Regions from separate parts of the Streptomyces sp. NPDC059874 genome, predicted to be linked through region 3. Evidence: riboswitches for the same ligand, from Rfam matches in the RefSeq annotation. Region 3 holds a riboswitch; each other region holds the start of a gene.
What was found. Region 3 has a riboswitch for thiamine pyrophosphate ahead of ACFV9H_RS17390 (thiamine ABC transporter substrate binding subunit). Riboswitches for the same ligand answer to the same signal wherever they lie in the genome.
Positions count from the first base shown of each region.

Region 1: it holds a riboswitch for thiamine pyrophosphate, as region 3 does, so the genes downstream of both, thiO (glycine oxidase ThiO) here and ACFV9H_RS17390 (thiamine ABC transporter substrate binding subunit) in region 3, are expected to answer to the same signal.
Region 2: it holds a riboswitch for thiamine pyrophosphate, as region 3 does, so the genes downstream of both, thiC (phosphomethylpyrimidine synthase ThiC) here and ACFV9H_RS17390 (thiamine ABC transporter substrate binding subunit) in region 3, are expected to answer to the same signal.

Region 1 covers NZ_JBHWJY010000019.1:87,760-95,156, forward strand. The annotation lists gene metF (methylenetetrahydrofolate reductase [NAD(P)H]) at 1-191, opposite strand, end outside; gene thiE (thiamine phosphate synthase) at 271-909, opposite strand; gene ACFV9H_RS13990 (Rv2175c family DNA-binding protein) at 1,022-1,387, opposite strand; gene ACFV9H_RS13995 (NAD(P)/FAD-dependent oxidoreductase) at 1,593-2,813, opposite strand; TPP riboswitch at 2,895-3,006, shown strand; gene thiO (glycine oxidase ThiO) at 3,070-4,269, shown strand; gene thiS (sulfur carrier protein ThiS) at 4,266-4,466, shown strand; gene ACFV9H_RS14010 (thiazole synthase) at 4,472-5,266, shown strand; gene ACFV9H_RS14015 (hypothetical protein) at 6,035-6,208, opposite strand; gene pknB (Stk1 family PASTA domain-containing Ser/Thr kinase) at 7,266-7,397, shown strand, end outside.
Region 2 covers NZ_JBHWJY010000007.1:145,913-153,309, reverse strand. The annotation lists gene ACFV9H_RS06810 (IclR family transcriptional regulator) at 1-528, shown strand, start outside; gene ACFV9H_RS06805 (SsgA family sporulation/cell division regulator) at 626-1,075, shown strand; gene ACFV9H_RS06800 (YibE/F family protein) at 1,273-2,685, opposite strand; TPP riboswitch at 2,759-2,904, shown strand; gene thiC (phosphomethylpyrimidine synthase ThiC) at 2,899-4,689, shown strand; gene ACFV9H_RS06790 (hypothetical protein) at 5,949-6,293, shown strand; gene ACFV9H_RS06785 (glycosyltransferase) at 6,448-7,397, opposite strand, start outside.
Region 3 covers NZ_JBHWJY010000026.1:41,296-48,692, forward strand. The annotation lists gene ACFV9H_RS17385 (ABC transporter permease) at 1-681, opposite strand, end outside; gene ACFV9H_RS17390 (thiamine ABC transporter substrate binding subunit) at 792-1,883, opposite strand; TPP riboswitch at 1,968-2,077, opposite strand; gene rlmN (23S rRNA (adenine(2503)-C(2))-methyltransferase RlmN) at 2,136-3,248, opposite strand; gene ACFV9H_RS17400 (phosphatidate cytidylyltransferase) at 3,342-4,418, opposite strand; gene frr (ribosome recycling factor) at 4,418-4,975, opposite strand; gene pyrH (UMP kinase) at 5,061-5,840, opposite strand; gene tsf (translation elongation factor Ts) at 6,003-6,839, opposite strand; gene rpsB (30S ribosomal protein S2) at 6,975-7,397, opposite strand, start outside.

The DNA.
Region 1 (7,397 bases), on a different contig from region 3:
CCGGCTCCGTAGGTCACGGAGACGAAGCTGGGCGCCACCGCCTCCACCCGGCGCAGCGCGTTCCAGAGGTTGCGTTCGCCCTTCTCGGTCTTCGGGGCCCAGAACTCGAAGGAGTAGGAGCTCCCGGACGCGAGGAGTTCGCGGACCGTGTGTGCACGGTCCGACCAGGTGGAAGCGGTACCAAAGGCCATACCGGCAGGTTAGACGGGGCGTGGCGCAGCCCGAAGTGGTGTCCGTCTTTTGGACACGTTTTTGGACACCCGGGCGCTCCTAGCCCAGACGGGCCCGAACGCGCTTGGCCAGATCGGCGGCGGCCGCGCCCGGGTCGGCGGCCTCGGTCAGAGCGCGGACGACCACCACGCGGGTGGCTCCGGCGTCCAGCACCTCGTCCAGGTTGGTGGCGTCGATGCCGCCGATGGCGAACCAGGGCCGGTCCTGTTCCAGCGAGGCCGCGTACCGGACGAGCCCGAGGCCGGGGGCGTAGCGGCCGGGCTTGGTGGGGGTCGGCCAGCAGGGGCCGGTGCAGAAGTAGTCCACGCCGGGCTCGGCGACGGCCGCGTCGACCTCGGCCTCCGCGTGGCAGGAACGGCCGATCAGCACCTGCTCACCCAGGATGGCGCGGGCGGCCGGCACCGGAATGTCGCCCTGGCCGAGGTGCAGGACGTCGGAGCCGATGGCGTGGGCGACGTCGGCGCGGTCGTTCACGGCGAGCAGCTTGCCGTGCCGGCGCGCGGCCTCGGCGAACACCTGGAGGTGCTCGAGCTCCTCCCCGGCCTCCATGCCCTTGTCCCGGAGCTGGACTATGTCCACGCCGCCGGCGAGTACGGCGTCCAGGAACTCGGGGAGGTCACCCTGCTTCTTGCGGGCGTCCGTGCACAGGTAGAGCCGGGCGTCGGACAGCTGCTGCATGGGTGTACCCCCCGTGGTGGAGGCGGTGTACGGGCACACGCGGCCCGTACACCGCGGTGGAGCGAATGCGGATCAGGTCGGATCGGGTCGATCAGTCGATCAGTCGATCAGGTCAGAGGGCGAGCGCCTGAGCGCGGCGCTTCACCTCCGTGCCGCGATTCTCGCTCAGCGCCTGCGCGGGGGTGCCGGGCAGGGTCGGATCCGGGGTGAACATCCACTCCAGGATCTCCTCGTCGGAGAAGCCGTCGTCGCGGAGCACGGTCAGCAGACCGACCAGGCCCTTGACGACCTTGTCGCCGTCGATGAAGGGCGCGGGCACCTGGAGGGAGCGGTTCTCGCCACGGCGCACGGCGAGCAGCTGACCTTCCTTGACCATCTGGCGGACCCGGGTCACCTCGATGTCGAGCACCTCCGCGATGTCGGGAAGGTACAGCCACGAGGGGACAAGGGCATCGATCTTTGCGTCAATCTCGGTCACAGCCCCAAGCCTGCCATCTCGGCTCCGCCGCCGGTAACCGGACGACCCGTCCGGGTCTGGCCACTGCCGGGGCAGCGCCCCGATCTTTCAGCCCGTCCGGCGCTTGAGGACCGGGTCCGGGCGGAGCCCGGGGAACGGAGGAAGGGCGGGGCGGGGAGCAGCTCCGCGCAGCGGCACCCCGCCCCCGCCGCACACTCCGGCGCCGCTACGCAGTGGCGGACTTCAGCGGGGTCCCGGGGTCGCAGACCTTGGCGGGGTCAACCGGCACCCCCGTCTCGATCAGCCGCCGCCCCTGCGCCAGGTCCCGCGGCCGCCCCACGGCCAGCACCGCGACCAGCGCCCCGCCCCGCAACCAGCACACCGACCACGTCTCCCCACCCGGCTCCCCCCGCCAGAGCAGCGAATCCGCCCCGCCGTGATGCCCGGCGTACTGGACGAATCGCCCGAACTGCTCCGACCAGAAGTACGGGACCGGGTCGTAGACCTGCGCGGGCTCCCCCGCCAGGATGTTCGCCGCGACCGCCCTCGGCCCCTGCAGCGCGTTGTCCCAGTGGTGCACCAGCAGCCGCGTCCCGTACCGCCCCGAAGGGAAGGACGCGCAGTCGCCGACCGCGTACACGTCCGGCACGGACGTACGCAGGTACGCGTCGGCGGTGACCGACCCGTCCGGCCCGAGCTCGACTCCGGCCCCGGCCAGCCACCCGGTGGCGGGGCGGGCCCCGATGCCCACCACCACCGCGCCCGCCGACAGCACCCGGCCGTCCGCCAGCAGCACCCGGCCCGCCTCGACCCCCGCGACCTTCGCGCTGGTGATCAGCTCGGCCCCGGCCTCCGCGTACCAGCGCCCCATCGGCGCGGCGACCTCCTCCGGCAGCGCCCCCGCCAGCACCCGGTCCGCGGCTTCGACCACGGTCACGGCGCAGCCCGCCTCCCGGGCCGCGGTGGCGAACTCCGCGCCGATCCAGCCCGCCCCGACGACCACGACCGAGGGCGCCTCCGCCAGGACCGGGCGCAGCCGGGCCGCGTCGTCGAGGGTGCGCAGCAGGTGCACGCCCGGGACGCCCTCGGTACCCGGCAGGGTCAGCGGTTCGGCTCCGGTGGCCAGCACGAGGACCTCGTACGGCACCGGGCCCGCCTCGGTGTCCAGCTCGCGCTCGGCGGCCCGCAGCCCGGTGACCTCGGTGCCGAGCCTGAGCTCGATGTCGAGCCCCTCGAAGTCCACGTCGAAGGCCGAGTCCTCGGCCTTGCCGAGCAGGACCGCCTTGGACAGCGGGGGCCGGTCGTAGGGCTGGTGCGGTTCGGCGCCCAGCAGGGTCACGGGGCCGGTGAAGCCCTGCTCCCGCAGGGCGACCGCGGTCTGCACACCGGCCATTCCGGCGCCGACGATCACGACGCCGCTCTGATTCTTCTCCGTCTGCTCGCTCACCCGGCCACCCTAATCATCTGACGGTCCGTCAGGAATAGGTGCCGCCTTACCCGCCGTCGACGGCCGGGTTAGTCTGGCCACCGTACCTATCGCGGGAGTCCGGCGCACCGGGCTGAGAGGGAGGCTGGACGGCCTCCGACCGTACGAACCTGATCCGGGTCATGCCGGCGAAGGGAGGGGCTGGACGCCCATGCACTCATCTCGAACGGGACCCGAAACCGGATCCCCCAGCGGATCCACGGGATCCATGGGATCCATGGGATCCACGGAGCCTACGGGGTCCAAGCGATCCCAGGGATCCCAGGGATCCGACGTCCTCGTCATCGGCGGCGGCATCATCGGCCTGGTCACCGCCTGGCGGGCCGCCGCACGCGGCCTGCGCACCATGCTCGCCGACCCGGCCCCCGGCGGCGGCGCCGCCCAGGTCGCGGCCGGCATGCTCGCCCCCGTCACCGAGCTGCACTACGGCGAGGAGGCCCTGCTGGGCCTCGGCCTCGCCTCCGCGGAGCGCTATCCGGAGTTCGCCGCCGAGCTCGCCGAAGCCAGCGGCGGCATGGACATCGGCTACCGCGCCTGTGGCACCCTCGCCGTCGCCCTCGACTCCGACGACCGGCTCCACCTGCGCGAGCTGCACGCCCTGCAGCGCCGCTGCGGCCTGGAGTCCGAGTGGCTGACCGGCCGCGAGTGCCGCCGCCTGGAGCCCATGCTGGCCCCGGGCGTACGCGGCGGCCTGCGCGTCGACGGCGACCACCAGGTCGACCCGCGCCGACTCGCGGCCGCCCTGCTGGCCGCCTGCGAGCGGGCCGGGGTGATCATCCACCGGGCGAACGCGGAACGGCTGCTGGTCACCGCCGACCGCGCGGCGGGCGCCGTACTCGACGACGGTACGGAGCTGCGCGCGCACCAGGTGGTCCTGGCCGCCGGCTCGCTGAGCTGCAAGCTGCCGGGCGTACCGCCCGAGGCGGCCGTGCCGGTCCGCCCCGTGAAGGGCCAGGTCCTGCGGCTGTCGGTACCCGCGGCGTACGGGCCGTTCCTGTCGCGGACCGTACGGGCGGTCGTGCGCGGCAGCCACGTCTACCTGGTGCCTCGCGAGAACGGCGAACTCGTCCTCGGCGCGACCAGCGAGGAACTCGGCTGGGACACCACCGTCACCGCCGGCGGGGTCTACGAACTCCTCCGCGACGCCCACGAGCTGGTGCCCGGCATCACCGAACTCCCCCTGGTCGAAACCCGGGCGGGCCTGCGCCCCGGCTCCCCGGACAACGCCCCGCTGCTCGGCCCGACCGAGCTGCCGGGCCTCCACCTGGCCACCGGCCACTACCGCAACGGGGTCCTCCTCACCCCCCTCACCGGCGACGTACTGGCGGATCTGCTGACCACCGGCGAACTACCGCCGATCGCCCGCCCCTTCACCCCCCGCCGGTTCTCCGCCGCACGTCAGGAGTCGTACGCATGACCATCTCCGTCAACGGCGAGCCGCGCGAGCTCGCGGCCGGCACCACCCTCGACACGGTGGTCGCCACCCTCACCACCGCCCCCTCCGGCGTCGCCGCCGCCCTCAACGAGACCGTGGTCCCGCGCGGGCAGTGGCCGGCCACGGCGCTGGGCGACGGCGACCGGGTCGAGATCCTCACCGCGGTGCAGGGGGGCTGAACGACATGGCAGACGACCTCTTCACCCTCGGCGGCCGCACCTTCTCCTCCCGCCTGATCATGGGCACGGGCGGCGCCCCGAGCCTCGACGTGCTGGAGCGCGCACTGATCGCGTCAGGCACCGAACTCACGACGGTCGCGATGCGGCGCCTGGACCCGACGGTCCAGGGCTCCGTCCTCTCGGTCCTGTCCAAGCTCGGCATCGCGGTCCTCCCCAACACGGCGGGCTGCTTCACCGCGGGCGAGGCCGTCCTGACGGCACGCCTCGCACGGGAGGCCCTGGGCACGGACTGGATCAAGTTGGAGGTCGTCGCGGACGAGCGCACGCTCCTGCCCGACGGCGTCGAACTCCTCGACGCAGCCGAGACCCTGGTCGACGAGGGCTTCACCGTCCTCCCCTACACGAACGACGACCCGGTGCTGGCCCGCAAGCTGGAGGACGTGGGCTGCGCGGCGATCATGCCGCTCGGGTCCCCGATCGGGTCGGGCATGGGCATCCGCAACCCGCACAACTTCGAGCTGATCACGGAACGGGCGGGCGTCCCGGTCATCCTCGACGCGGGGGCGGGCACGGCCTCGGACGCGGCCCTCGCGATGGAACTCGGCTGCGCGGCCGTGATGCTCGCCTCCGCGGTGACCCGCGCCCACTCCCCGGCCCTGATGGCCGCGGCCATGCGCGACGCCGTCTCGGCGGGCCGCCTCGCCCACCGCGCGGGCCGCATCCCCCAACGGCGCTTCGCGGAAGCGTCGTCCCCCACGGAAGGCCGCGCGGAACTGGACCCGGAACGCCCGGCGTTCTGAGGGGGGCGGGGGCGGGGGGCGGGGGGCGGTACGGGTCCACGCGCGTGCGGGACTTTTACCCCCTCGGGGCACACCCCTGGGCGGGGGTGGGGCGGGGGTGGGGCGGGCCCGGACAGTCCTGTGCGGCGGGGGCTTCGGGTGGCGGGGTCCGAGCCGGGCGGAATCAGAGAAGCCTTGGGGGTTTCCCGTCAGTCCCATAGTCCTTCCGTGTCGGGCCGGCCTGTCAAGGGCGCTCCTTCGTCGCGTCGCTTCGCGATGTCGCTGCGCTCCACCCTTGACAGACCGTCCCGCCACGGAAAGACAAGAGACTGCCAGGAAACCCCCAAAAGAACGGGCCGGTCCTAGATTTCAAGGACGGGTGCATCAGGGATGTCCGGCCCCGCTGCGGCAGGGGGCAGCCCCGAGCCCGGGCCCTCCCACCCCACTCCCGGGACCGGGCAGGCGGCCAACCTCCCCCAAACCCCGACCACAAGCCCCTCGGGGGAGGGTGGGCGCGTCAAATCGCTACGCGCTCCTCATTGCTTGGCGTCCGACGACCGTCTGGGGCCGATACCCGCACCAAATGCCGACCACCAGCGCACCGGAACCCGACAAGCGCATCAGATCGCTACGCGCTCCCCACATCTCAGCGACCAACCACAGTCTGGGGCTGGTCGGCAGATCACGCCAGGAGACGCATACATTCGGCGGTCCGGGCTGGATGGATTTTCCACCCAGCCCGGACCTTGAATTCAATTGTTGTTTGGCACTTCTTTTGGCCTGTCTACCTTAGTAGCCATGGACGTAGCCGCCGTGGTTGTGGTGGTGCCCATGGTGGTGGTTGTGGTGGTGCTTGTAGCAGTAGCGCCAGCCCCAACCCCAGCCCCACTTGTGGTGCTGGCCGTGGCGGTGCCGATAGCAGTAGCCCCAGTCCCAGCCGTGATCGCCGTGACTGGGTGCCATCGCGGTTGTGGATTGGGCGGGCGCCGCCGCTGGCGCGGCGAATGCGTTGGAGGGCAGCAGTGCGCCTGCTGCGGCCAGAGCGGTCGAGGCTGTAAGAATGGCTAGACGCTGTGTGCGGGATGCATGAGTCATGAGAATTCACCTCCGGCGGGACAGGGGAAATGGATAACCGAATGGGGCCTGTGTTGGTTCACGGACCTTTCGGCAGCGGGACCCGCACGATGCGGGTGGGTCACCTGCTCTGCGTGATCCCAAGTCTCAATTAAGCCCGGGTAAGTGCGATCGCGTCATGCCCCTGGTTTTCGGGACTTGACAGATCGCGACGGTCACCAAAGGTGCCGACTTAATCCGTGTCGGTAGTGCTCAGCCCCAGACGGTGGTTGGTCGCTGAGATGTGAGGAGCGCGTAGCGATCTGATGCGCTTGTCGGGTTCCGGTGCGCTGGTGGTCGGCATTTGGTGCGGGTATCGGCCCCAGACGATCGTCGGACGCCAAGCAATGAGGAGCGCGTAGCGATTTGACGCGCCCACCCTCCCCCGAGGGGCTTGTGGTGGGGGTTTGGGGGAGGTTGGCCGCCTGCCCGGTCCCGGGAGTGGGGTGGGAGGGCCCGGGCTCGGGATCGGCCCCTCGCCAGACGGCCCGGACATCGCTGACCGCCCCGTCCTTGAAATCTCGGACCGGCCCGTTCTTTTGGGGGTTTCCCGGCAGTCTCTTGTCTTTCCGTGGCGGGACGGTCTGTCAAGGGTGGAGCGCAGCGACATCGCGAAGCGACGCGACGAAGGAGCGCCCTTGACAGGCCGGCCCGACACGGAAGGACTATGGGACTGACGGGAAACCCCCAAGGCTTCTCTGATTCCGCCCGGCTCGGACCCCGCCACCCGAAGCCCCCGACCCCGCCGTACAGGACTGCCGGGTGGGCGAACTCCGGCCGGGGGCGGGGAGGCCGAGGGGGAGAAGTCCCGCACGCGCGTGAGACCGTACCCCCGCCCACGTCACAGCTGCGCTTCAAGCCCACCCGGCCCGGCCGGGGGGCCGCGGTGGGCTCGTAGAATCGGCGGGTGGATACGACCCTGGATGACCCCCTCGTCGGGCGCGTGCTCGACGGCCGCTACCGCGTAGACGCCCGCATCGCGGCCGGCGGCATGGCCACGGTCTACCGGGCCGTCGACACCCGGCTCGACCGCGTCCTC
Region 2 (7,397 bases), on a different contig from region 3:
GGACTTCAGCAGAAACGTCGCGGCATGATCCTCGACTCCCTCGCGCACTTCCGCGACACGGTCGGGGCCCCCGTCTACTTCGCGGTCTACCGAGAGGGTGAGATCGAGGTCGTGGGCGTCTCGGGCACCCCGGCCAACCCGGCCTGCGAGGAGTGGGCCGACTTCCGGGAGACCGGGCACGCGCACGCGATCGGGCAGTGCCTGCTCGGACAGCTCGACGAGAAGACCCGCCAGGAGTACTACGACCGCCACCCGGTCGAGGCCATCACCCCTTATACCGTGCGGGATCTGCGCTCCCTGGAAAACCGCATCGGGGCCCTCGGGCGAATGCAGCCAGTAACCGAACGCCAGGAATATGCCCTGGGCACGGTCTGCGCCGCCATCCCCATCACGGCGGGCGATACCGCGGCAACCATGGCGATTTCTCTTCCTCTGCACCAGGAAGACCGATTGCTGTATGCGGTCGATCGGCTACGGAGTGAAGTAGGCGCGCTGTTGAGCACCCTCTCGTTCTCTATCAGTATCTGAAAACTCACTCCTTGTGATCTGCTAGCGCTTCCACCACTCTTGTCAAGAGGGCCTTGGGGGATCATTCCTGGCCACTTCCACTACAGCGGGGTAGGCAATGCGCGAGTCGGTACAGGCAGAGGTCATGATGAGCTTCCTCGTTTCCGAGGAGCTCTCGTTCCGGATTCCGGTGGAACTCCGGTACGACGCTCGTGACCCCTACGCAGTCCGCCTGACCTTCCACCTTCCCGGAGACGCGCCCGTGACCTGGGCGTTCGGCCGGGAGCTTCTCCTCGACGGCATCAACAAGCCGTGCGGTGACGGCGATGTGCACATCGCCCCCACCGATCCCGAGGAACTGTCCGATGTCCACATTCGGCTCCAGGTCGGTGCCGACCGAGCCCTGTTCCGCGCCGGCGCGGCGCCACTCGTCGCGTTCCTCGACCGGACCGATCGGATCGTTCCGCTCGGCCAGGAGCGGAACCTGGGTGATTTCGAGGAGAACCTCGACGAGGCGCTCGGCAAGATCCTCGCCGAGTCGAGGCAGAACGAGCAGAACGCGGGCTGACGCCGGCACCAGGTAACACCGGCAGTACAGGCAACACCGGTGTCCGCTGACCAACGGACGACGACCACCATGAGGACCGGCTCAGCGTGCCGACGCGCTGAGCGCCACGTCCCGCCGACTTTCACCGGCCGGCACCGCACGCGACCTGACCAGCCGCGTCCGCCGGCCCTTCGTTCCCGTTGTCCGGGAACCACCATTCAGCGCTTGCGCCGCCGGCCCCGGCCGCCGCGGACCGGCCCCGAGGCCGGCGAGGCGACCGGGGATTCCGGTCGGTCGGCCGAAACGACCAGCGCGGCCAGCGCCGTGGTCACCGGGACCGAGGCCACGAGCCCGATCGAGCCCACGAGGGTCCGCACGATCTCCTCCGCGACCAGCTCGCTATTGGCCACGGATCCCATGCTGCTGTTCGCGATCGAGAACAGCAGAAGCAGTGGCAGCGCGGCGCCCGCGTAGGCCAGTACGAGCGTGTTGACCACCGACGCGATGTGGTCGCGGCCGATCCGGATGGCCGCCCGGTAGAGGCCACGCGGACCCATCGTCGGGTCGGCCTGGTGGAGTTCCCAGACCGCCGAGGTCTGGGTGACCGTCACGTCGTCGAGTACACCCAGGGATCCGATGATCACGCCCGCGAGCAGCAAACCGCTCATGTCGATGTCCGGATAGAGGCCGTGGATCAGGCCGGTGTTGTCGTCGGTGTTGCCGCTGAGGAACGCCCAGTCGATGAACAGCGAGCCCAGGAGCCCGATCAGCAGCAGCGAGACGAGCGTGCCGAGGACGGCGACCGAGGTCCGGGCCGTCAGGCCGTGGCACATGTACAGGGCGATCAGCATGATGGCGCTCGCGCCGATGATCGCGACGAGCAGCGGATTCGAACCCTGCAGGATGGCCGGGAGGATGAAGAGGGTCAGCACGCCGAAGCTGACGACCAGCGCGATCAGCGCGAACAGCCCGCGCATCCGCCCGACGACCACGACCGCGACGGCGAAGATGCCGGCCAGCAGGGCCATCGGGAACTTCCGGTTCACGTCGATCACCGAGTACTGGAGGTCGCGCGGGGCGTCCGGAGCGTAGGCCACGACCACCTCCTGGCCCTTCTCCAACTGCCGTGGCGCACCCGGCTGGACGACCTCCACGAAGGTCCGCCCCTTGTCCGAGCCGGTGCCGACCTCCACGGTCGCCTTCTTGCACTCCCCGGTCTGCGCGGCCTGCGCCTCGCGCCCCTCGGGGGTGGACGCATCGCCGGTCGGCGGCACCTGTGAGGCGTTCACGGATTTGCAGTCGACACGTTCCAGGGAGACGACCGTGCCCTGCTGGGTCTGCCGGTCGAAACCGACCCCCGTGCGCTCGTGGGCGGGGGCGCCGCCCGGCCAGAGCACCGCCATGCCGACGAAGACGGCGGCGGCGAAGGGGATCAGTACGGCCGCGATGACCTTGCGCAGGTGCTTCGAGACGGGAGCGGCCGGACCGTGGCCGTGGCTGTGCCCGCCGTGGCCGTGGCCGTGGCTGTTCCCGTGCGAATGGCCGGAGGCTTGGCCGGCACCTGAGTGCTCGTGGCCGGTGTGGCCATGGGGCTCTGTGGGCTCGTTGGGGGGCTGCGGCGAGGACGTCACCGGCAGATCATCGCAAGAGATGAGGGGGGCCCACTGTTCAGCACGCCATGGATGACGCTAGCGTGGGGGCTACTTTGCACAACGCGGGAGCTCGGAGCACCGGGCTGAGAGGGCGCTGATCACCGTACGCGCATCACAAATGCGTACGGGAAGAGGCTGCGTCGACCGCCGAACCTGTTACCGGGTAATGCCGGCGTAGGGAGATCAGGTCTCATGACCATTCAGGACGACGCACGCACGCCTGCCGTCAGCCAGGACACCGACGGCCAGACCGAGCGCCAGCCCGGCTGGCACAAGGGATACCTGGCGGGCTCCCGCCCCGACATCCGGGTGCCGGTCCGGCAGGTCCACCTCACCAACGGCAAGGACGTGACGCTCTACGACACGTCCGGTCCGTACACCGACCCGCAGATCGAGACCGACGTGCGGCGGGGCCTGCCCCCGCTGCGCGAGAACTGGATCATCGGCCGCGGCGACACCGAGGAGTACGCGGGCCGCCCCGTGCGCCCCGAGGACGACGGCATCAAGCACACCTCGCCGCGCGGTGGCCTCAAGAACCTCGACGCGGTCTTCCCGGGCCGTCCCCGCCAGCCCCGCCGGGGCCGCGGCGGCGCGGCGGTCACGCAGCTCGCGTACGCCCGTCGCGGCGAGATCACCCCGGAGATGGAGTACGTCGCGATCCGCGAGAACGTCTCCCCCGAGGTGGTTCGCGAGGAGATCGCCGCAGGTCGGGCGGTGCTTCCGGCCAACGTGAACCACCCCGAGATCGAGCCGATGATCATCGGTAAGCGGTTCCTGGTGAAGGTCAACGCCAACATCGGCAACTCCGCGGTCACCTCCTCCATCGAGGAGGAGGTCGACAAGATGACCTGGGCGACCAAGTGGGGCGCCGACACGGTCATGGACCTGTCCACGGGCCGCAACATCCACACCACTCGTGAGTGGGTCCTGCGCAACTCCCCCGTGCCGATCGGCACCGTGCCGCTGTACCAGGCGCTGGAGAAGGTCGACGGCCGCGCCGAGGACCTGACCTGGGAGATCTACAAGGACACGGTCATCGAGCAGGCCGAGCAGGGCGTCGACTACATGACGGTCCACGCCGGCGTGCTGCTCCCGTACGTGCCGCTGACCGCCCGCCGCAAGACCGGCATCGTCTCGCGCGGTGGCTCGATCATGGCCGCGTGGTGCCTGGCGCACCACAAGGAGAACTTCCTCTACACGAACTTCGAGGAGCTCTGCGAGATCCTCGCGACGTACGACGTCACGTACTCGCTCGGTGACGGCCTGCGCCCCGGTTCGATCGCGGACGCCAACGACGCGGCGCAGTTCGCGGAGCTGAAGACGCTCGGCGAACTGAACACGATCGCCAAGCGGCACAACGTCCAGACCATGATCGAGGGCCCGGGCCACGTCCCGATGCACAAGATCAAGGAGAACATCGACCTCCAGCAGGAGATCTGCGAGGAGGCGCCGTTCTACACGCTCGGCCCGCTGACCACGGACGTCGCGCCCGCGTACGACCACATCACCTCGGGCATCGGCGCCGCGATGATCGCCTGGTGGGGCACCGCGATGCTCTGCTACGTGACGCCCAAGGAGCACCTGGGCCTGCCCAACCGGGACGACGTGAAGACCGGCGTCATCACGTACAAGATCGCGGCGCACGCCGCGGACCTGGCCAAGGGGCACCCGGGCGCCCAGGAGTGGGACGACGCCCTGTCGGACGCGCGGTTCGAGTTCCGCTGGGAGGACCAGTTCAACCTGGCCCTCGACCCGGACACGGCCCGCGAGTTCCACGACGAGACCCTTCCCGCGGAGCCGGCCAAGACCGCGCACTTCTGCTCCATGTGCGGTCCGAAGTTCTGCTCGATGAAGATCTCGCAGGACATCCGCCGTGAGCACGGCGGTGACCTGAAGGCCGAGGAGATCCAGGCGGGCATGGCGGAGAAGTCCGCCGAGTTCGCGGCCTCGGGCAACCGGGTCTATCTGCCGCTGGCCGACTGACCTGCATCAGCGAGACGACCGGCGACACCTTGGGGGGAGTCGCCGGTCGTCTGCGTTCAGGAACGCTGTGCCTTTTCCGCAGCAGGCTCCGCTCCCACTCGTCCGTCAAAGCAGCTGTTGGTGTCGCATCGCTAGTCCGATAAGAGGACTTGTCTGCGAGGTGTCCCGCCACCCGCGTCAGCGCTTCCCACGCTGACCGATGTGGCCAGAGAGGCCCACCACACATCGTTCGATCGGTGTCGAGTAGGAGTGCTATGAGCCCCGAGCACAGGACCAGGTCAACGACGCTTGGACCGCTGCCGAGAAGGAGCAGATGGCTGACGGGGGGCACCCTGGCGTCGCTTGCCCTGGTCATGATGGGAGTCGCCAGTCCTGCCTTCGCCGTTGTGCAGAGCATTCGGGCGGCCGAGCGAGTGAACGCGGCGAGCCCCACGGGTGGGGACTCCTGCGAGCCGAACGGGCATCACCACCACCCGGACCACCACCCGGACCACGATCCTGACGACGAGCCGAAGACAGCTGGCCTCGAGGCCGGGCCCGACGGCGACGACAAGTGCGAGCAGGGCAGGCCGGGGCCGACGGGCGCGACGGGCGCGACGGGTACAACGGGCGCGACGGGTGCCACGGGTGTTCCGGGTACGGATGGCGCGACGGGCGCGACGGGCGCGACGGGCGCTGACGGCACCGATGGGGCGACTGGCGCGACTGGTGCCACGGGTGCGAGCGGCGCGACAGGTGCCACCGGCATCACGGGTGCGACGGGTGCGACGGGTTCGACGGGTGCCACGGGTGTAACTGGTGCGACCGGTGCCACCGGTGTGACGGGCGATACGGGCACTACTGGTGCGACCGGCGCCACGGGTGCCACCGGCGCCACGGGTGTCACAGGCACGACCGGTGCGAGGGGCGCGACCGGTGCGACCGGCGCCACGGGTGCGACCGGCGCCACGGGTGCCACCGGCGCCACGGGTGTCACAGGCGCGACCGGTGCGACGGGCAGTACCGGTGCGACGGGTGTCACAGGCACGACCGGTGCGACAGGCGCGACCGGTGCGACGGGCGCTACCGGTGCGACGGGTGCGACTGGTGTCACAGGCGCGACGGGTGCCACCGGTGCTACTGGCGCGACGGGTGCCACCGGTGCTACTGGCGCCACGGGTGCCACGGGTGCGACCGGGGCCACGGGCGCTACGGGCGCCACCGGTACTACGGGTACCGGGCCCTGTGACGACATCGACAGCTACGCGCCTTCGAACAACGTGTCGCACAGTGCCGCTCTCACGAACGGCATCGCCTACGCCGGCCGTGCGACCACGACCGGAGGTGTGCCCGTCTGGCAGGACATCACGAACGCAGACAACCCGGGATTCCCGTTCGGCAAGGCATGCGGCATCACGTTCCTCGGGCAGGGTGGCGACTCCTACATCCAGGTCGTGACGACGGACGGCAAGGTCTACCAGACACACGGTGACACCAACGGCAACGACTTCACCTGGAACGAGAGGTGGACCGAACTGACCCCCGCCCCGACTCCCCCAGCCCTCCGGGGCAAGCAGTTCAAGGGAGACCCGATGCGCGGAGCGTCCCGGAACCGCCTCCTCTAGGGAAGCCCGTTCCCGTTCCGGCAGGCGTATCCGGGCTCGGGTAGCCGCCCGGGTCCGCCCGGCCGATGCGACGGCCCGGCGTAACGATCGGAGGGCGCCGCTCCTCGGCCTGTCGGCCGGGGCGGCGCCCTCTGTCGCGTGCGGGGAGCGGAGGTCAGGCGACCACCTGATACTGCGGGTCCAGCTTGCGCCGGGCGAAGTCGAGGTTGGCGGAGACCCGGTCGAGCTGGTCGGCGGGGAGCTTGCCCGACTGCAGGAGGCGTTCGCAGCAATCGGCCGACTCCCGGTACTCGCCGACCCAGTAGGCGGCCACCGCGAGTTCGTCGAGCGCGCGCCATTCGTACCAGTCGAACTCGACGAACAGGATGTCGTCCGGGCGGGGGATCGCCGCTGCCTGCCGGGCGAACATGTGCGCCAGCGGGAAGCGGCTCTGCTGGCGGCAGATGCGGGCGAGACTGCCGAGCGCCTCGGCGCGCGACGGGCGGCTCTCGTGTGCACGGAGGAAACGGTCCGTCACCTCGGCCGGCGACCTGTCCAGGCTCGCCGCGAGCCGGGCCGCGTAGAGCTGGGAGCAGAAGGCCTCCTCGGCGAATCCGCCCATGCCCGACCGGAGGTCGTAGGCGGCGAGGGACTTCTCCGGTTCTCCCGCGTCGCGCCAGCTCTGGGCGAGGTAAAACGCGTAGCGGGCATTTCCCGGTTCCTTGCGGAGGCCCTCTTCCAGAACCTTCGCGTCGCGCAGATATTTCTGCCGTTCGCCTCCATCTCTGAGGCGTGCCCCGCCGCCGACGATGAGCATGTTGATGCCTTCGAGGACTCCGCTGCTGAACTGGTTCGATTCGCAGTCCAGGTACTCGTGGAGTACACCGACATATCGCCACGGCAATCGGGTCGATACCAGTGCGGGCCGCCAGTGAATGATGGGGGCGTGGTGAATTGCGATCCTGTACAGGTCGCGGGTCAGGTCCGGCATGTGAAAGCCGGGAGGTACCTCCATCACGTCGTCGGCGTCGATGAACAGCAGGTAGTCCGCGCTGGAGCGCGCGAGGTCGATGGCCTCGCTACGGCTGCCGTCGAAACCCTTCCACGGCCGCTCGTGCAGGACGC
Region 3 (7,397 bases):
CGTCGGCAGGTCCAGGAGCTGCGCGGTCTGCCGGTAGACCTCCACCTCCAGGGTGGAGTACGAGGGCCCGCCGAGGATCAGCACGACGCCGAAGGAGCTGAAGGTGAACAGGAACACCATCAGCGAGGCGGCGGCCACCGCCGGGGCCAGCGCGGGCAGCGTCACCCGCCGCCAGGCCGCGAACCGCCCGGCGCCGAGCACCCGGGCGGCCTCCTCCTGGCGCGGATCCAGCTGGGCCCAGAGCCCGCCGACCGTGCGTACGACGACGGCGTAGTTGAAGAAGACGTGCGCGAGCAGGATCGCCCAGACGGTGGTGTCGAGCCGGACCCCCACCCGTTCGTCCAGCAGCCCGCCCCGGCCGACCAGCGCGAGGAAGGCGGTACCCACGACCACGGTCGGCAGCACGAAGGGAACGGTCACCATGGCGCGCAGCAGCTGCTTGCCCGGGAACTCGAAGCGCGCGAACACGTACGCGCCGGGGAGTGCGATCAGCAGCGTGAGCGCGGTGGAGGCGAGCGCCTGCCAGGTGGTGAACCACAGCACCTCGGCGATGTCGGGCCGGGTGATCACCTCGCCGACCCGGCCGAACTGCCAGCCGGCGTCGGTCTTGAGCCCGCGGCCGACGATGGCGGCGACGGGATAGGCGAAGAACAGCCCGAAGAAGGCGAGGGGCACGGCCATCAGCGCGAGCCGCACCGCCGTGGCCCGACCGGACTCACGGGTGCTCACGCCGAAGCCCGGAACCGGCGCGGCGCCCCCCGACGCCGCGGCCGTTTCCTTGGTGGTACCGCCTACTTCACGACGAGCGCGGTCCATGCCGAGACCCACTGATCACGGTTCTTGGCGATGGTCTCCGGAGCCACGTTCTCGGGCTTCTCGACCACCACGCCGTGCTTGGTGAACAGCTCCGGCAGGGCAGCGTTCTTCGTCACCGGGTTCACGAACATCTGGAGCGGCATGTCCTCCTGGAACTTCTTGCTGATCAGGAAGTCCACGAGCGCCTTGCCGCCCTCCTCGTTCTTCGCGCCCTTCAGCAGACCCGCGAACTCGACCTGACGGAAGCAGGTGCCGGTGGCGACGCCCGTCGGGGCCTCGGCCGGCTGCGGCTCGCCGTACAGCACCTCGACCGGCGGGCTGGAGGCGTAGGAGACGACCAGCGGGCGGTCGCCCTTGGCCTTCTTGCCGCCCGCGGAGCCGGAGAAGCGCTCGTTGTAGGCCTGCTCCCAGCCATCGACGACCTCGACGCCGTTGGCCTTCAGCTTGGTCCAGTAGTCCTTCCAGCCGTCCTCGCCGTACTTGCCGACGGAGGCGAGCAGGAAGCCGAGGCCGGGCGAGGAGGTCGCGGCGTTCTCGGTGACCAGCAGGTTCTTGTACTCCGGCTTGATCAGGTCGTCCAGCGTCTGCGGCGGGGCGATCTTCTTGTCGGCGAAGTAGGCCTTGTCGTAGTTGACGCAGATGTCGCCGGAGTCGATCGGGGTGACCCGGTGCTCCTTGTCGAGGACGTATTCCGGCTTCACCTCGGCCAGGCCCTTGGCCTCGTACGGGGTGAAGATGCCCTTGTCGAGGGCGCGAGAGAGCAGGGTGTTGTCCACACCGAAGAAGACGTCGCCGCGCGGGGAGCCCTTGGTGAGGATCTCCTGGTTCAGCGCCGCGCCCGCGTCCCCGGACTTCAACACCTTGACCGTGTAGCCGCTCTGCTGCTCGAACTCCTTGAGGACCGTGTCGGTCACGTTGAAGGAGTCGTGGGAGACGAGCGTGACGGTCTTGGACTTCGGGGTCTCGCCCGCGCCCTTGTCCTTGGCGTCGCCGCCGCAGGCGCTGAGCGTGGTGACGCCCAGCGCGGCCGCGAGCGCGGCGCCCGCGATCTTCTTGGTGGTGCTCACTGGTGATTCCTCCTGGGATGACCAGGAGAAGACGCGGCCCCGCCCGGCGCTCTGTGGGAGCGGACGCCGGGCAGGGCGCAACAGCTTGAGTGATGACCGAACTTCCTACCCCGAATGACCGGGGCGAGGTTCAGAGGGTCTGCGGATGACGGGTACCGCACTCTCAGCGCTGTGGCGCTCCCCTGTCGGAATATGAAATTGGTTCGGCCACAGGGTACCCCGTGGCCGAATGCGAACGGTCAGAACCGGACCCTAGCGCTCCGACGCGGCGAGCTGGCCGCACGCGCCGTCGATCTCCTGGCCGCGGGTGTCCCGTACGGTCACGGGCACGCCGTGGCGGGCGATCGCCTCGACGAAGGCCCGCTCGTCCTCGGGTCGCGAGGCGGTCCACTTGGAGCCGGGCGTCGGGTTCAGCGGGATCAGGTTGACGTGGACGCGCTTGCCCTTGAGCAGCTTGCCCAGCAGGTCACCGCGCCAGGCCTGGTCGTTGATGTCGCGGATGAGGGCGTACTCGATCGAGATCCGGCGGCCGGACTTCTCCGCGTACTCCCAGGCCGCGCCGAGGACCTCGCGAACGTTCCAGCGGGTGTTCACGGGGACCAGGGTGTCGCGCAGCTCGTCGTCGGGCGCGTGCAGCGAGACGGCGAGGCGGCACTTGAAGCCCTCGTCGGCGAACCGCAGCATCGCCGGGACCAGGCCGACGGTGGAGACGGTGATGCCGCGCTGCGACAGGCCCAGGCCGTCGGGCTCCGGGTCGGTGAGCCGGCGGATGGCGCCGACCACGCGGTTGTAGTTGGCCAGCGGCTCGCCCATGCCCATGAAGACGATGTTCGACAGGCGGGCCGGGCCGCCCGGGACCTCGCCGTCGCGCAGGGCGCGCATGCCGTCGACGATCTGGTGCACGATCTCGGCGGTGGAGAGGTTGCGGTCCAGACCGGCCTGGCCGGTGGCGCAGAACGGGCAGTTCATGCCGCAGCCGGCCTGCGAGGAGATGCACATGGTGACCCGGTCGGGGTAGCGCATCAGCACGGACTCGACGAGCGTGCCGTCGTGCAGCTTCCACAGGGTCTTGCGGGTGGTGTCGTTGTCGCAGGAGATGTGCCGTACGACGTTCATCAGGTCCGGGAGGAGCTCCTGCTGGAGCTTCTCCCGGGAGCCGGCGGGGATGTCGGTCCACTCGGCCGGGTCGTGCGCGTACCGGGCGAAGTAGTGCTGGGAGAGCTGCTTGGCCCGGAAGGGCTTCTCACCGATCGCGGCGACCGCCTCGCGGCGCTCCTCCGGCGTGAGGTCGGCAAGGTGCCGGGGCGGCTTCTTGGCTCCGCGCGGTGCGACGAAGGTGAGCTCTCCCGGAACGGGGCGGGCCATGGCAGGTACTCCTTGTAAGACGAAAGGCGCGCCGCAGAAGCAGCGCGCCTTTCAAGAGTAACCGCCCGGCGTCTTGTGACGCCTTTCCGCAGGTCAGCCCGTACCCACGAAGGCCGCCAACAGCAGCCAGACGACCGGAGCGGTCGGCAGCAGGGAGTCGAGCCGGTCCATGATGCCGCCATGACCCGGGAGCAGGGTGCCCATGTCCTTGATGCCCAGGTCACGCTTGATCATCGACTCGCCCAGGTCGCCCAGGGTGGCGCTGACCGCGACCGCGAGGCCCAGCAGCAGGCCCTGCCACCAGGAACCGCCGTCGATCAGGAACTCCATGCACAGGGCGCCCGCCGCCATGGCGAAGGCCACCGCGCCGAAGAGCCCCTCACGGGTCTTGCCGGGGCTGATGCGGGGGGCGAGCTTCGTCTTGCCGAACCGCCAGCCGACCGCGTAGGCCCCGGTGTCGCTGACCACGGTCAGGACCAGGAAGGTCACCACGCGCTGCGGACCGTCGTCGGCGGTCAGCAGCATCGTGACGAACGTGGCCAGGAAGGGCACGTAGAACGCCGCGAAGACACCCGCGGTGACGTCCTTGAGGTAGTCCTCGGGGGGTTCGGTCATCCGCCAGACCAGGACCGCGAGGGCGGTCAGGGCCATGGCGACCCAGGCCCCCTCGGCACCCCGGACGTAGCCGGCGATGACCATGGCCGCGCCGCCCACCGCGAGCGGGACCAGCGGGGCCTTGATGCCCTTCTTCTCCTGGAGCCGGGAGGTGAGCTCCCACAGGCCCACGACGACAGCGACGACCACGACGCCGACGAAGACCGCCTTGACGATGAACAGCGAAGCGAAGATCACCGCGCCGAGGCCGACGCCGACCCCTATGGCGGCACGCAGGTCCCGCCCCGCGCGCTTCTTCGGCGGCGGGGGAGAGGCGTCCTGCGGTGCCTGCGAGGGCGGAGGCGGGGGGCTGGGCATGGGCTCCTGCGGCGGCGTCTCGTCGCGGAAGAGGGGGCCGCCGTCCGGTGCGGCCCCCCGATCGCGTGCTTCCCGGTCGTCGAAGTCACGGCCGGCGGCATCGGGCACGATGGGCATGGGCCGAGTGTGCGGGCCCACCTGCGCATCGTATGCGGGACCCGCCGGAACCGGCTCCGGCTGCCAGGAAGAGTCGTTCATCAGACTTCGAGGAGCTCGGCTTCCTTGTGCTTGAGGAGCTCGTCCACCTGCGCGACGTACTTCGCGGTGGTGTCGTCGAGCTCCTTCTCGGCGCGGCGCACCTCGTCCTCGCCGGCTTCCTTGTCCTTGACGAGCTTGTCGAGGGCGTCCTTGGCCTTGCGGCGGACGGCGCGGATGGAGACCTTGGAGTCCTCGGCCTTGGTGCGCGCGACCTTGATGTACTCCTTGCGGCGGTCCTGCGTCAGCTCGGGGAAGGTCACCCGGATGATGCTGCCGTCGTTGCTCGGGTTGACACCGAGGTCGGAGTCCCGGATGGCCTGCTCGATGTTGCGCAGCGCGCTCTTGTCGAACGGGGTCACGATCGCCATGCGCGGCTCGGGCACCGAGAAGGAAGCGAGCTGGTTGATGGGCGTGATGGCGCCGTAGTAGTCCGCCACGATCTTGTTGAACATCGCCGGGTGCGCACGACCGGTGCGAATCGCGGCGAAGTCTTCCTTGGCGACGACGACGGCCTTTTCCATCTTCTCCTCGGCCTCGAGGAGGATCTCTTCGGTCACCACGTGCTCCTGCATGTCTTGAATGGATGGTTCAGGCGGGCGGGACGGGCGGGGCCGGTCCGGGCTCGGTCCGGCAGCGGACTGCTCAGGCCCGGGTTCCCTGGTCGCTGACAAGCGTGCCGATCTTCTCACCCTTGACGGCGCGCGCGATATTGCCCTCGGCGAGCAGTTCGAAGACGAGGATCGGCAGCTTGTTGTCGCGGCACAGCGTGATCGCCGTGGCGTCGGCGACCTTGAGGTCACGGGAGAGGACCTCGCCGTACTCCAGTGCGTCGAACTTCACCGCGTCCGGGTTCTTCTTGGGGTCGGAGTCGTAGACCCCGTCGACGCCGTTCTTGCCCATGAGGAGGGCCTCGGCGTCGATCTCCAGGGCGCGCTGGGCCGCCGTGGTGTCGGTGGAGAAGTACGGCATGCCCATGCCGGCGCCGAAGATGACGACGCGGCCCTTCTCCAGGTGGCGCACGGCGCGGAGCGGGATGTACGGCTCCGCGACCTGGCCCATGGTGATGGCGGTCTGCACGCGGGAGTCGATGCCCTCCTTCTCCAGGAAGTCCTGGAGGGCGAGGCAGTTCATGACCGTGCCGAGCATGCCCATGTAGTCGGACCGGGCCCGGTCCATGCCGCGCTGCTGGAGTTCGGCGCCGCGGAAGAAGTTGCCGCCGCCGATCACAACGGCGATCTCCGCGCCGTCTCGGACCACCGCGGCGATCTCGCGCGCGATGGCGTGGACGACGTCGGGGTCGACGCCCAGTCCTCCGCCACCGGAGAAGGCCTCGCCCGACAGCTTCAGCATGAAGCGGCGGCCCTTCTTGTCCTGGTCGCTCTTGTCGTCGGATGCGGTGTGGGGGTCCACGCCCTGATTCATGGAGATCTCCTCGTGCACATACGAAGAAGGCCATTGCCGGTGGGTCCTTGCGGTTCCCTCTACGGCAATGGCCTCCTCGTCAGATCTGCGGTCGTCCTGCGCGAGCGCGGACGACTGCCTCAGACCCTACCGGGGTCCGGTGTCCGTCGCGTACGGACGGACTCAGATGCCGACCTTGATGCGCGAGAAGCGCTTCAGGGTGACACCGGCCTCGTCCAGAACCTTCTGCACGGACTTCTTGTTGTCCAGCGCGTACGGCTGGCCGAGGAGGGTGGCCTCCTTGAAGAAGCCGTTGACGCGACCCTCGACGATCTTCGCGATGGCAGCCTCGGGCTTGCCCTCCGCGCGGGTGACCTCTTCGGCGATGCGACGCTCGGACTCGACCTTCTCGGCCGGGACGTCGTCGGCGGACAGCCACTGCGGGGCGAACGCGGCGATGTGCTGCGCGACGCCGCGGGCGACCTCGGCGTTCTCCTTGTCGAGCTCGACCAGGACGCCGATCTGGAACGGCAGGTCGGGCATCGTGCGGTGCATGTACGAGGTCACGTAACCGCCGGTGAACTGCGCGAAGCGGTCCAGGACGATCTTCTCGCCGAGGTTGGCGTTGGCCTCGTCGACGAAAGCGGTGACGGTCTTGCCGGGCTCGATCTCGGACGCGAGCAGCGCCTCGATGTCGGCCGGGGAGGTCGCGGCGACGTGCGCGGCCAGCTGGTTGGCGACGGCCAGGAACTTCTCGCCCTTGGCGACGAAGTCGGTCTCGCACTTCAGCTCGACGATGACACCGGAGGTGTTGTCGTCGGCGATGAGGGAGACGACCGCACCGTTCTCGGCAGAACGGCCCTCGCGCTTGGCGACGCCCTTCTGACCCTTGATGCGGAGCGCTTCCTGGGCCTTGTCGACGTCACCGTCGGCGTCCACGAGCGCGTTCTTGCAGTCCAGCATGCCGGCGCCGGTGAGCTCGCGGAGCTTCTTGACGTCAGCGGCGGTGTAGTTCGCCATGAGTCTGTGATTCTCTCTCGAAGTCGTAGATCTACGGGTGAACGGCGGAGGCGCCGCGCTTTTGGCGCGGCTCCCCCGCCGTCATCGTCCGTGCTGTGAGTGCCCGGCGCGTGAACGGCGGGCGCTCTCAGTGGGTCAGGCCTGCTCGGCGTCGGCGGCCGGGGCCTCAGCCTCGGCGGCCGGGGCCTCGACGACCTCGGCGGCGGCCTCGGCCGGAGCGGCCTCGGCGTCGTCGGCCTTCTTGTCACCCTCGAGCAGGTCGCGCTCCCACTCGGCGAGCGGCTCGGCGGCGGCCTTCTCGCCCGGCTTCGAGTCGCCGGTGGCAGCGCCGGAGCGGGCGATGAGGCCCTCGGCGACGGCGTCGGCGATCACGCGGGTGAGCAGGGTGACGGAACGGATCGCGTCGTCGTTACCCGGGATCTTGTAGTCGACCTCGTCGGGGTCGCAGTTGGTGTCGAGGATCGCGACGACCGGGATGTGCAGCTTGCGCGCCTCACCGACCGCGATGTGCTCCTTCTTGGTGTCGACGATCCAGACGGCGCTGGGAACCTTCGACAT